Regions from separate parts of the Salipaludibacillus agaradhaerens genome, predicted to be linked through region 1. Evidence: predicted binding sites of a transcription regulator. Region 1 holds the regulator's gene; each other region holds the start of a gene.
The links. The regulator Rex, encoded in region 1, represses fermentation and respiration genes when NADH is low (regulators of the CRP and FNR family bind a similar motif). The targets are predictions, from matches to a motif close to TTGTGAAATATTTCACAA.
Positions count from the first base shown of each region.

Region 1 (3,212 bases):
GTGGCTAGTCCTCTCTCATCACGAGGAAATACCTCAAAGATAAGGGCTAGAGAGAGCGGCATCATAACGCCACCACCTATGCCTTGCAGACCTCTAAAAGCAATTAAGGAGGGTAAATTCCAAGAAAGTGAACCTAGTAGTGATCCAAGTAAGAATACTGCGAGCCCAGCCATATAAAGTTGCTTCTTACCAAATTTATCACCTAAAAAACCGGTCAGCGGCATAACCATCCCCATAGTGACCATAAAAATCGTAATGACCCAGCCAGTAGCGACCGCATCAGCCTCAAACACAGTCATTAAATGAGGGACTGCGGGATTTAACATACTATTATTTAAAATGATGGTAAAAGTACCTAATAAAACGGTTATGACCACAAGCCATTTTTGCGAGATTTTTGCCATAAATAAGACAGCCTTCTTTCGGTTCACGAAATAGTAATCTATTTCTACTATACCATGAGTTTCATTAATTAAAATTAAAAATGCATATATATCTATTTGAACGAAATACAGCTGCAAAAAACGTTTTATCACATTGGTTTTTCGCTATAGACTGACCCGTTCCCATAGGTTCATCTTCAGTGACAGTCCTTTTTATTACAAAAATCATGTCTTCTGTAGATGGTTCGTTAATCATTGACGACTTTTAATTATTCCTGCGCTTGGATGTTCGTTCACTCATTTTAACAACAGTCTTCTTTACAGCGTTCAGTCATCCATTCTTTGTCTTACGAGCCTTGCGTCATTCAGGTACGGATGACCTGTCCAAATTACCCGCAGTCGTGTAACACTCATCTAGGTACTATATCTTCTCTAATGAACACTTTTCTCCTCTACAATGTTAAAAGCTGCCTATTATAAGGCAGCTTTTAACACGATGCAGCTCATATTTTAAGTATCAACTTTCTCTATAAAGGATAGTGCTTTAAAAAGTAGATGAGGGATTGAAGTTCCACTGACAGATCAATATGATGAACACGAACGTCAGACGGAACCGACAGTCTCGCAGGCGTAAAATTCAAAATCCCTTTAATACCTGCTTTTACTAAGTCATCAGCGATAGGTTGTGCCGCTTGAGATGGCACAGTCAAAATGACCACTTCCACACTGCTTTCCGCCACACGCTCTTTAAATTCATCCAGATGATAAACGGGCACACCACCTATTTCTTTCCCAACCTTATCTGCTGCTACATCAAATGCCATATCAATTTTTGTATTATTGCTTTTGCTAAAATTATAATTTAAAAAAGCCGTTCCTAAATTACCAACCCCAACAAGTGTCACCTTCGTTAATTCATCTTGGTCAAGCGTTTTTCTGAAAAAAGATAATAGATAATTCACGTTATATCCGTAGCCTTTTTTGCCGAGAGCACCAAAATAGGAAAAATCCCTACGTATTGTGGCTGAATCGACCTTTACCGCTTCACTTAATTCTGAAGATGAGACGCGGTGTTTACCTGACGCTTGTAAGCCTTCTAAAAATCGATAGTACAATGGCAATCGTTTTGCTGTTGCCTGAGGAATTTTTGCTTGATCTAGATCCATAACTGCTCCGCCTCCTTCTTAAATATAATAGCTACCTTGGCTAACCAACTAAGTATTAAAATGCATTCATTAAGTTAAGTATGTTATCGTTTAAAATCCCCATTTTTTCCACCCGTTTTCTCCACGAGAAATGTCTCACCAATGACCATCCCTTTATCCACTGCTTTGCACATATCATATATAGTCAATGCGGTCGCAGAAGCTGATGTTAGCGCTTCCATTTCTACTCCTGTATTCCCTTTTGTCTTAACTGACGCTTCAATTTTCAATTGGTATGTATCAGCATTCACATCCCAATCAAAACGAATATCGACTCCTGACAGTGCTAACGGATGACACATTGGAATCCACTGAGACGTATTTTTAGCAGCCATAATCCCTGCAACTTGCGCCACACTGAGAACATCCCCTTTAGCCATCGTCCCTTGTTGGATATTTTCATAGATTTCTTTAGTGACAAAAAGACTTGTTTGGGCCACTGCTGTTCGAACTGTTTCCTGTTTATCGGAAATATCAACCATACGTGCCCGACCTTGTTCATTAAAGTGTGTGAAGTCTCCCATGTTTATCCCCCTTTTTTCCACTTCTATTGTACACTATTTTTTCACAATCTGCATAATAAAGCATGGAAGTCTTGCGATAAACCTTTTCTCTCATGTACACTTAGCTTGTGAACGGTACGGAAATTGAATTGTGAGGTTACAGTGATGATTTTATTACAATGTACACAATTGTCGAAGTCATTCGGTACAGAGAAAATACTCTCCGATGTAAAATTAGAAATAAAAAGTCGGGAGCGTATCGCCCTTGTAGGCAGAAACGGGGCCGGTAAATCAACGCTTCTGAAAATTCTAACCGGTGAGTTATCGTACGACTCAGGGCAAATTGTCATTCCTAAGGATGTCAGTATGGGTTACTTAGCGCAAAATAGCGGCCTTCATACAGAAAGAAGTATATGGGACGAAATGATGACCGTTTTTGAGCCACTTCGGAAAATGGAAGCATCTTTGCGAGCACTTGAGGAGAAAATGAGTGATCCATCTCAAAAAGATCATGTTAAAATTCTTCAAGAATATGATCAGCTACAGCAAGACTTTAAAGATAAGGGTGGCTTTCAATACGAGGCTGATACACGAAGTATTTTATCAGGATTAAGTTTTAACCATTTTGATTATAATACGTCCATCTCATCGTTAAGTGGGGGACAAAAAACCCGACTTTCACTCGGTAAATTGCTTTTATCAAAGCCTGATTTACTCATTTTGGACGAACCTACAAACCATTTGGACATTGCCACTTTAACTTGGCTCGAACAATACTTATCTGGTTATGACGGAGCAGTGTTGATCGTCTCACACGATCGCTATTTTTTAGACAAAGTTGTGGATTATGTCTATGAGCTATCCTTTCATCAAACAGTTAAATATACCGGTAATTACTCGAAGTATTTAGAGCAAAAAGCTGCTCGATTAGAGCAAGAAATGAAGCTTTATGAAAAACAACAGGACGAGATGAAGCGACTTGAAGAATTCGTGCAAAAAAACCTTGCCCGCGCCTCTACTAGTAATCGTGCGAAAAGCCGGCGCAAACAGTTAGAACGTATGACGGTGATGGACAGGCCTAAATCGGATGATTATTCAGCCAATTTTCATTTTGATATCCA
Region 1 is NZ_KV917378.1:2,086,982-2,090,193, forward strand. Features, by position in the region: gene BK581_RS09770 (MDR family MFS transporter) at 1-404, opposite strand, end outside; gene BK581_RS09775 (redox-sensing transcriptional repressor Rex) at 911-1,549, opposite strand; gene moaC (cyclic pyranopterin monophosphate synthase MoaC) at 1,633-2,112, opposite strand; gene BK581_RS09785 (ABC-F family ATP-binding cassette domain-containing protein) at 2,257-3,212, shown strand, end outside.

Region 2 (3,212 bases), 200 kb from region 1:
TAATGCGATTATAGTTTGGGTAAGGTTCTTTACCGAAAACCGTTATCTCAAATCGGTCAGGGTCTTCCTTAAGAATTTCTTCAAGACACCTGACCCCAGCCATTCCGTTGCCGACGAGAACTAACTTTCTTTTAGACATGATATTCCTCCTAAGTTAAAGTATCGTTAATGATAGTCGTGCCTTTGGGGACGTCTTTCCGCTATTTATCTGATGCTACACGTTTCAAAGGGATTTCTGGTTCAGTGTGAATGGCGTTTGCTATATCAACGGATGATTCATAATAGTCCTCTGCAAAAGCATTATCTGGTTCTTCAAGCCATAGATAACACATGAAAAAGCTGACTAACGCGCCACCTGCTAAAACGAAGAAAAATGTTTGAGGGGATACGAACGTATACAGCGTTAAATATAACGTTGAACCCACATTCCCATAAGCGCCAGCCATGCCAGCTACTTGACCTGTGAGACGTTTTTTAACCATAGGAATGATGGCGAATGTAGCGCCTTCTGCCCCTTGAACAAAGATGGAAGTGAAAATGGTGACAGCAATGGCTAACGCAAGGGGCCAGCTTGAATCGATGAACCCCATCGAGATCAGTCCGATCGTGATCCCAACCATATAAATAAGCATGGTGTTCTTTCTGTTTCCCATTCGATCAGACAGGACGCCGCCAAGTGGTCGGGCAAATAAATTAATAAATGCAAAAGACGACGCGATAATACCAGCTGCAGCAGGGGACAGTGAAAACGTTAATTGAAAAAACATAGGGAGCATTGAAACGATTGCTAACTCTGCCCCAAAGTTGGCAAAGTACGTACTATTTAATGCTGCGACATTTTTGAACGCATATTTGTCGTCCTCGGGAACGCCACGCCGTAATATAGGAATATTGACGTGTAAAATCTTATAAATTTGATAAATCATTGTTAGCCCAATAACAGTGTAAGTGGCATAAAGTACTGTTGTTGAGATAAAGCCCATGCCTGCTAAGCGCCAGGCTAAGACCGCTAAGGCTCCGCCTAGTGGGAGTGTCCAAATGATAAGGAGCACAAGATCTTTCCATGAGCTGACCTCTAGGGCACCGGATTTTTTAGGTTTAATAAACACTTTCCCTTCTGGTGTATCTCTAACAAGAAGATAATAGATGATGCCATAAATGAAGCAAATGGCACCTGTTAATGCGATGGCATATCGCCATCCCTCATCACCACCGAACATCGTCAACGCCAACCAAGGTAAAATCATGGCACCTACGGCTGAACCGAAATTTCCCCATCCACCGTAAATACCTTCAGCAAATCCCACATCTTTAGGTGGAAACCATTCAGATACCATGCGGATCCCTACGACAAAGCTCGCGCCAATACTGCTTAACAGTAAACGAGATATCATGAGTTGTGTCCATGAATCCCCAAAGGCAAATAAAAAGGTAGGTATCGACATGAGGATTAAAAGTCCTGAATAGACGAGACGGGGACCAAAACGATCAAGTAGCATGCCGATGACAATGCGAGCTGGAATCGTTAAAGCCACGTTAATGATGGCTAAAGCTCCTAGATGTTCTCGGGTGAGCCAGTTGCTTGATTCCATCATTGTCGTAGCCAAAGGTGCCATATTAAACCACGTGAAAAAGGAAACAAAAAAAGCGATCCATGTTAAGTGCAACATTTTCATCTGGTCGTTCTTAAATTTGAAAACATCTAACAACTTCACCGAAGCATCTCTCCTTTAATTAAATGTTATCGCCCGTTGTAGCGGCGTTATTAATCGTCAATTCTGTATATTCTGATAATTGTTCCTGGACGTTTTGAGGCTAGCCATGCCTCCTGGAAGTATGATAAGTATTATGACATAGTTGTTAGAGGTTTAAGGAGAAAGTGTGAAATAATTTAACACTGAAATTCAGTGTAGATATTTTTACAATTAGGAATAAACAAAGGGGGAGGAGGGGGTATGAAGAACGCTTCACAATGATTAAAGAGTTGTGTAGGGAATGTGAACATACTTTAAAATAAGTGGAAATGACAGGTTTCATGTGACTAATTAAGTATAAATGGTAACGATTACAAAAAATGAGGTCTATACCCCTTTCCCCATAATTACTCACTTAAAAAACCTTGTTGACAGTTTAAGTCGTTAGCCATAATATGAATGTGTGAATAAAAAAAAGAAATATTCATATATGTAGCCAAAAGAGGAGGGTGTTATGGCGCCACGTGGATTTACTGATGATGAAGAAAAACGCATTCGTTATGATTTGATGCAAGCAGGGCGAGAGAAGTTTGGAACAATGGGGTTAAGGAAGACAAGTATTAAGGATTTAACAGAGATAGCTGGCATTGCACAAGGTTCTTTTTATAAGTTTTATGAATCAAAAGAGCTTTTATATTTTAGACTTCTTGAACAGGATGAGGCATCCATTAATCAGACGATTTATTATATGGGAGCTTTAGAAAAGATGGATGCAGAGGGGTTCAGTAAGTTGTTACAGAAAGCGTTGCGAATGATTGAAGAACGACCATTGCTTCGCCGTGTAATGGTAAGTGATGAGTATCAAGCACTTGTGAGGAAGCTCCCGGCAGATGTGGTTGAAAGACATGAAGAGAAAGATATTCTTAGCTTTAATCAGTTGTTTCATTTATGGAAGGACCAAGGTGTCCTGGACGGAAATTTAGATTCAACTATAATAAGCGGGGCTATAAGAGCGCTTCTACTTGCTTCAACACATAAAAGAGAAATTGGTTATGACGTATTTGATGCCAGCATTGATTTTCTCATCCAATCGTTAGCTTATCGTATTTTTAAAGGTTCCAAAGGATAGATAAGAATATGGGTCTTATCTTCTATAAACTTACGATTTGACTGAATGACGTTTAGCCAACCAATCTGATATGATAAAACGAAAAGATTATTAATGACTCATTAATAAGTTGGAGGAACGATGATGGATTTTTATGAACGATTAAGTAAATACTACGATGATATTTTTCAAACAAAAGAGAAAGCGATCACATTTATTGAAGACGTTATCTCATCAAAAGGTGGCAAGCTACTAGACTTAGCAGCAGGCACTGGGGCAGAAGCCGTGGCTTTAGCAAAGAAAGGATATGAAGTTACAGCTGTAGACTTAAGTCCGTTAATGGTTGAGAAAATGCAAGAAAAAGCAACCCTACATAATGTTACATTAAAAGCTTTTGAATCAGATATGTG
Region 2 is NZ_KV917378.1:2,284,382-2,287,593, reverse strand. Features, by position in the region: gene nirB (nitrite reductase large subunit NirB) at 1-139, opposite strand, end outside; gene BK581_RS10675 (NarK family nitrate/nitrite MFS transporter) at 201-1,715, opposite strand; gene BK581_RS10670 (TetR/AcrR family transcriptional regulator) at 2,209-2,823, shown strand; gene BK581_RS10665 (class I SAM-dependent methyltransferase) at 2,944-3,212, shown strand, end outside.
Region 2: BK581_RS10675 (NarK family nitrate/nitrite MFS transporter) is a predicted target of Rex. The motif match lies at 1,956-1,973, and genes of this name have one in related genera.

Region 3 (3,212 bases), 1.7 Mb from region 1:
TTGGCGGTTTAAAAGAAGCACAGCAAGACGGTAAAGATCACACCCCTTATGTAGAAGGTGATGTAAAACGAGAAGCTATCGATCGGCAAAATAATTTCAAGCAAGCTGGTGAAACTTATCGACGATTTAGCGAATTTGAACGAAGTGAGCTTATCAACAATTTGGTAAATGCTTTAAAGCCGTGTCGACAAGACATTCAAGAGCAGATGATAGACCATTTCAAAAAAGCCGATCCTGATTATGGTAGAAGAGTTGCTGAAGGGCTTAAGAAGAAAGAGGATAACAGTGATGAGAGTCATCGGAACCCAATAGGAGCTACTGAATCAGAATCAGCAGTGCGACAGGCAGAAGCAGAAAGTCATCCATCAGACCCTTATTAATTGAAGAAGGCGTGAAAACGAGACAGAGATCGTCGTCTCCGTCTCGTTTTTACATGTACCTTAAGAGCATGTTCTATAGGAACAGGTCTTAACAATCGTAGGAAAAAGAAGTGGTCTTTATAAAGCTACCACGACATTTTCTACTATATATTAGGAAAGCTCATAACAACTTCAAAATCCACAAATTACTAGACTCATCTAACATGTATTCCTTAATTCCAAAAAATTTCTTATAGTCTACAATCGCTTGAAAACACACTCTCGTTGTGTCTCAAACTGCTCTTTTTTATAGAAATTTTTCGCTGACTCATTTTTGACCCAATAGTCTAATTCAACAATGGTGATATCTTTCTCCTTTGCAATCCGATAAATTGAGGCCATTAAAAGTGAGCCTCCCCCTTTATGTCTTTTTTCCTCAATAATACTGATCTGATGAACATAAAGTGATTTATACCCTTTTATAAATGGGTTTTCCGGATAGTCTCGAATTTCGATCCACGCGTAGCCTACTGCCTTTTCATCTTCCTCCAATAGAAGAAAAATAAAATGATCGCTTTCCACCAGTCGATTAAAAACGTTGTAAATGTCCCTTTCATTATACTTATGAAAGAATTCTGGGTAGAGTGTATAATGAAGCTCCTGTACAGGTCTGTTTAGTTGACTAATAAGCTTTGCGTCCTTCACTTGCCTTACTTTCATATAACCCTCCTTATACACATTGTAACTTGACTCTGAAATCACGACCATTGCTCTTGGTAGTGTATTCAGTTCAGCAAGTAAGCGTTAATTTTTCTAAGAATGGTTTTATGATATTAATACCAACTTTTCGCCTTTCGTACATATAGAAAACTGAGTGGGATTTTACTCCCACCCAGTTTAAAAGCTTTTGACCTTTGCTATCATTAGGCTTCTTTTCTCATTGTACTCACTGTGCTACTTTCAACCGCTTTTTTAGGCGTTGTTTCCGAAATAGTATACCAGTAAGCTCCTCCTACAAACACAATCCCACCGATCATATTCCCAATTGTGACTGGGACGAGGTTAGCTCCCATTCCAAAAAGAGACACTGTTTCAGGATGTGGTACCATTAACCCGATAGAGAGGAGAGTCATATTGGCAATACTATGCTCAAAGCCCGAAGTAATAAACGCAAATAAACACCAAAAGATCACAATTAATTTTGCAGTATCGTCTTTTAATTTAAAAGCACACCAAATGGCTAGACAAACTAAAATGTTACATAAAATACCACGCACAAGTAATTCCATAAACGGCGCATTCATTTTCACACTTGCCGTTGTGGTAATAAAGTCGGCAGTAGCCCCTTCCCAAAGGCCTGAATAGTAATAAAGAACAGCCACAAGCACGGACCCTGCAAAGTTACCAAGGAAACCATATCCCCAAATGCGCCAAGTATCTTTCCAAGATGTTCGTTTTTCCAACGTTCCGATCGTCATAATCATATTGTTTCCTGTAAATAAATCAGCCCCTGCCATTAAAACAAGGCTTAACGCTATACCAAACGACACCCCCATCACTATGCGTGTCGCCGCGACACTTATAGGTGATAATAAGCCGCCAATCGTAAAAATTAAAATAATACCTAATCCTACAAAAAAGCCTGCCATCATGGCGGAAACAAAATATTTTGTTTTACTTGTATTTAATTGATCGACTCTTTGAACAGCCGCTTGACTAAATGACTGGATAACGTCTTTCATCTCAATCGTCCCCTTATTTTCAGATAAGTTAAGTATCATTAAAGCTTGGGTTAAACCGTTAATTAGTAGATAGACTTTTTAGCACCTTTCATCTATCCATCAGTTCAGAAACATTTCTATTTTTATAACACACATTGTGATGATAATTTTCCTTTAACAGGCACATAACATTTGTGAAAAAATGAGCAAATCCAACTAGAAAATAAGCATGTCTTTTCTAACTTATTTTGCGACACCTTATTTCCAATAACCTAACGCTAATTCGCGTTGTACTTCTTCATCTATCTTTGTAAAACCCTTTTCTTCTGCGTACGCTTTGACACGTTGACCAATATAAGCGAACGATATTGTCTTAATCCAATTATCTCTATAGCCATATGATTTTAAAGCTGCTAAAAACCAATCAACTGACGATTGACTAGGAAAAACAACGGTTTCCCATGTTTCCTCGTTTAATAAACGTTTATCTATCACTTCAAATCTATCATCTATCTGCAAATGATGAGTGGTGATTAGCTTTGAGTTATCCTCGGCGGATATAGGTTTATTAACGTAACCGACTTTTATCATCTCATGAGACGGTTCAGTTATTTTTTCTGATCGAATCCCGATAGAAAGAAGAACTTTCTTTGTTTTTTCCGACAATGAATAAATCTGTCGTGGCAGATCTCGGATATCGTAACCGTGAGCTAACAGCGATTCAATCAGAATCGTCACACTCTCAGGTGATAAAAATACGAGTTTTTCCGCTAACCGAATTTGTTTTAACTCGTGTGAAGAAATAGACTTCTTCTCCGTTTTTAAAGTAGGAAATGCATACGCCTCTCCCCCTTCATTAAGGAAATAGCGTTCTAATTTACTTTCCTCAGCAGACGCTTTAGCAATTAAAAGTCGCTTTCCGAACATTCTTTTTTCCTCATACCACGCCAGTTTTTGACGTAATGCTACGACATCACCGATAATTGTCATGGCAGGGTTTTGAATATTATTTGCCTTCACTTCATCGGAAATGGTTAAAAGTGTTCCTTCCACCGTGCGTTGTTTTCCTGTAGTAGCCCATTCAATGACGGCCACTTTCGTTTCTGGAGGAAAACCTTTATTGATTAGCACT
Region 3 is NZ_KV917378.1:346,524-349,735, reverse strand. Features, by position in the region: gene katX (catalase KatX) at 1-380, shown strand, start outside; gene BK581_RS01680 (GNAT family N-acetyltransferase) at 618-1,079, opposite strand; gene BK581_RS01675 (formate/nitrite transporter family protein) at 1,283-2,101, opposite strand; gene cobA (uroporphyrinogen-III C-methyltransferase) at 2,339-3,212, opposite strand, start outside.
Region 3: BK581_RS01675 (formate/nitrite transporter family protein) is a predicted target of Rex. The motif match lies at 2,273-2,290, and genes of this name have one in related genera.

Region 4 (3,212 bases), 610 kb from region 1:
CATAGGATTTTTTATGCTAAGAAATGAAATAGAAGATAAAACCTGAAATAGTTGACATGGCGATGACTGAGATGACAAACATGACGATGAGTGTTTTCTTGAAGATCGCTTTTAATAACACTAGCTCTGGCAGACTTGCGCCAGCAGAACTTATCATCATTGCCATGACGGGGCCAAGGGCCATGCCATTCATGATTAAAACTTGTGAAATAGGAATCATACTCGATAAGCGGATGTATAAAGGAATGCCGACAACCGCTGCTACTGGAATGAGCCAGAGGGCATCTCCGCCGAAATGAGCGCTAATAAATTCAGCTGGTACGAGTCCATGAATGACGGCGCCAATTGCAGCACCGAGTAATAAGTAAGGATAGACATTTTTCATTAATGTTAACGTGTCTAACCACGCGTGCTTAAACGAAAAGCGAGAATTTTTTGCCTGATAGCCTGTCATGATGACTTTTTTAACGTCTTTCTCAAACCCGAATTTCTCTAAAGATAGTCCAATAACTAACGATAAAGTAGCGGTAATTAACATATATATAATGGTTACTTTCCAGCCCATGATTACTGTCATAATTGTTAAAATAGTTGGATCAAGTACAGGTGAAGCGAATAAAAACACCATGACGATCCCGAATCTTACGCGGTTTTTAAGCAGGTTAACAATGATTGGGATCGTGGAGCATGAGCAAAAAGGCGTGATGAAAGCAAATAATAGGGCAATAATTGCGCCAACTAATGGATGCGACGTTTTCAGCTTTCGCTCAACTTTATCGTAAGGTATGTAGCTTTGAAATAAATTAATGAGAAAAGACACGATGACAAAAAGAGCCGTCAATTGGAATGCCAGTGTAGCGAAGCTTATAAATGTGTCGACCATAATAACCTCACCTTTTAAAATTATTTGTTTGTAAACTTTACATCAAAAAAAATTGATATATTGAATAGTAATTAACCCCGGTGACCGTCACGAATCAGCCGGGCGTAGAAGACAGCAGAGTTCCTCTGAAAGTAAATGATTAATAACATCAGAGTGAATAGTATAATAGTTCCAAGTTCCTCTTTTTTCTTTTAATATTAAATCTGCCTCTAACAAAATTTTTAAATGATAAGAAAGCTTTGATTGAGGAAGATCTAGTACCTCTGTTAAATCACACACACATGTGGCCCCTTGTTGACAGAGAAGCGAAAGAAGATGCAACCTTTTTTGATCAGCCAGTGCTTTAAAACGCTTCTCGTATAGAGAGAAGTCAGGTAAGGCTTTAACTGGTATTGTCTTGTTCATATCATCACCCTTATATCAAATTTATTTGATTTATGGAAACGATACCACACTTGAAAATTATTGGCAAGCGATTAATTATAAAAATTGCAGGTATATTTTTAGCAATCGTGATATCTCTCACATCGTATTCCTTGAACTCCTTCTATAATAATTAAGAGAAGAAAATGAAGGGGGTTAACGATGAAACTACCCAACTTTAATCAAAATCCTTTTATTGTCATATGGGAACTGACGCGTGCTTGCGAGTTGAAATGCCTTCATTGTCGAGCAGAAGCACAATACCATCGCCACCCTTTAGAATTGTCATTTGAAGAAGGGAAGGCATTAATAGATGAAATTTACGAGATGGACAATCCGATGCTCGTTTTTAGTGGAGGAGACCCCTTAATGCGTCCAGATGTGTTTGCCCTTGCTGACTATGCAACGCAAAAAGGTGTCCGGTTATCTATGACCCCAAGTGCCACGGAAAATGTGACAAAACAGGCTATTGAGAGGGCAAAAGAAGTAGGTCTTGCTAGGTGGGCTTTTAGTCTTGATGGGCCTACAGCGAAGATTCATGATCATTTTAGGGGGACAGAAGGATCGTTTGCATTGACGATGAAAGCGATCTCGTATTTGCAGGAATTGGATGTGCCGATTCAAATTAATACCGTTATCTCAAGGTACAATTATGAGACGTTAGAGGAGATGGCGGCATTAGTAGAGAGGTTAGGTTGTGTGTTGTGGAGTGTGTTTTTTCTTGTGCCGACTGGCAGAGGAAAGGAATCAGATATGATTGCCCCCGTAGAGCATGAAAAAACGTTTCTATGGCTATACGAATTAAGTAAACGGTCAACATTTGATATAAAAACAACAGCAGCACAGCATTATCGTCGTGTTGTTATTCAACAAAAAATGAGAGAGAGCACTAGTGGAGACAAATCAATTCGCTATAAAGATGTATTAAGTGAAGGACATACAGGGAAAATCGATGGTCTTGGACGAGCGCCAAAAGGGGTTAATGATGGAAACGGGTTTGTATTTATTTCACATATTGGAGATGTTTATCCAAGTGGACTATTGCCCGTGAAATGTGGGAATGTACGGGACACCCCGATTGCAGAGATTTATCGAGAATCTCCCATATTAAAACAGCTTCGAACACCTGATAACTATAAAGGGAAATGCGGGACTTGCGAATTTCGTTACGTGTGTGGCGGCTCCCGCTCTCGCGCTTATGCAATGACAGGTGACTATTTGGAAAGTGATCCGTTTTGTATCTATATTCCGAAAGCATTAAGATAACAAGTTATTAATTCTCGTAAAATAGACAGGCTATGGAATATGTCGATTTGAATTATTAAACAGATCAAATGAAGCATTGTGAGAATAATAATTTTTGATATGGAAAATGGCTCTCACAACTGTGAGGGCCATTTATATTCACGGGGTTCTGTTTCAATGTGTCAATCTATTGTGTTACTCAGGGATGTAATAGTCTGATGTACCGTTTTTTACTAACCCGTGGTCTTCCAAATCGACTACAAATAAATAGAACGATTCCGCGTCCATTCCTGCATCTTCATGGGTAATTAACCGTTCTTCAATCAACGAGATAAGCCATAAATCATCTTCTGTCAGTTGTCCGTCATTTACCTCATTATTCTCATCAAGAGCGGCTTCTTCTTGATCACCATACAATAACGCGGCGATACTCGCGATATAGTCATCGAATGCTTGCTCTAAATCTAATCCTAAATCTGAGAATATGTCATGGGAGACAGAATGGCGCTCTTCATTATAAAAAGTAAACTCGGGATCTTGATTATACGTGAAGACGTTTGAGAATGAAGCTTCTAAGTTATAGTGTATGCCTTCTTCTTCAAATTCAAATGAAAAGGTGAGTGAATTTTCGATAATTAAGCCGTCTTCGAGCAGAAAACCT
Region 4 is NZ_KV917378.1:1,472,166-1,475,377, reverse strand. Features, by position in the region: gene BK581_RS07160 (permease) at 17-883, opposite strand; gene BK581_RS07155 (ArsR/SmtB family transcription factor) at 971-1,288, opposite strand; gene BK581_RS07150 (TIGR04053 family radical SAM/SPASM domain-containing protein) at 1,469-2,572, shown strand; gene BK581_RS07145 (hypothetical protein) at 2,747-3,212, opposite strand, start outside.
Region 4: BK581_RS07150 (TIGR04053 family radical SAM/SPASM domain-containing protein) is a predicted target of Rex. The motif match lies at 1,394-1,411, and genes of this name have one in related genera.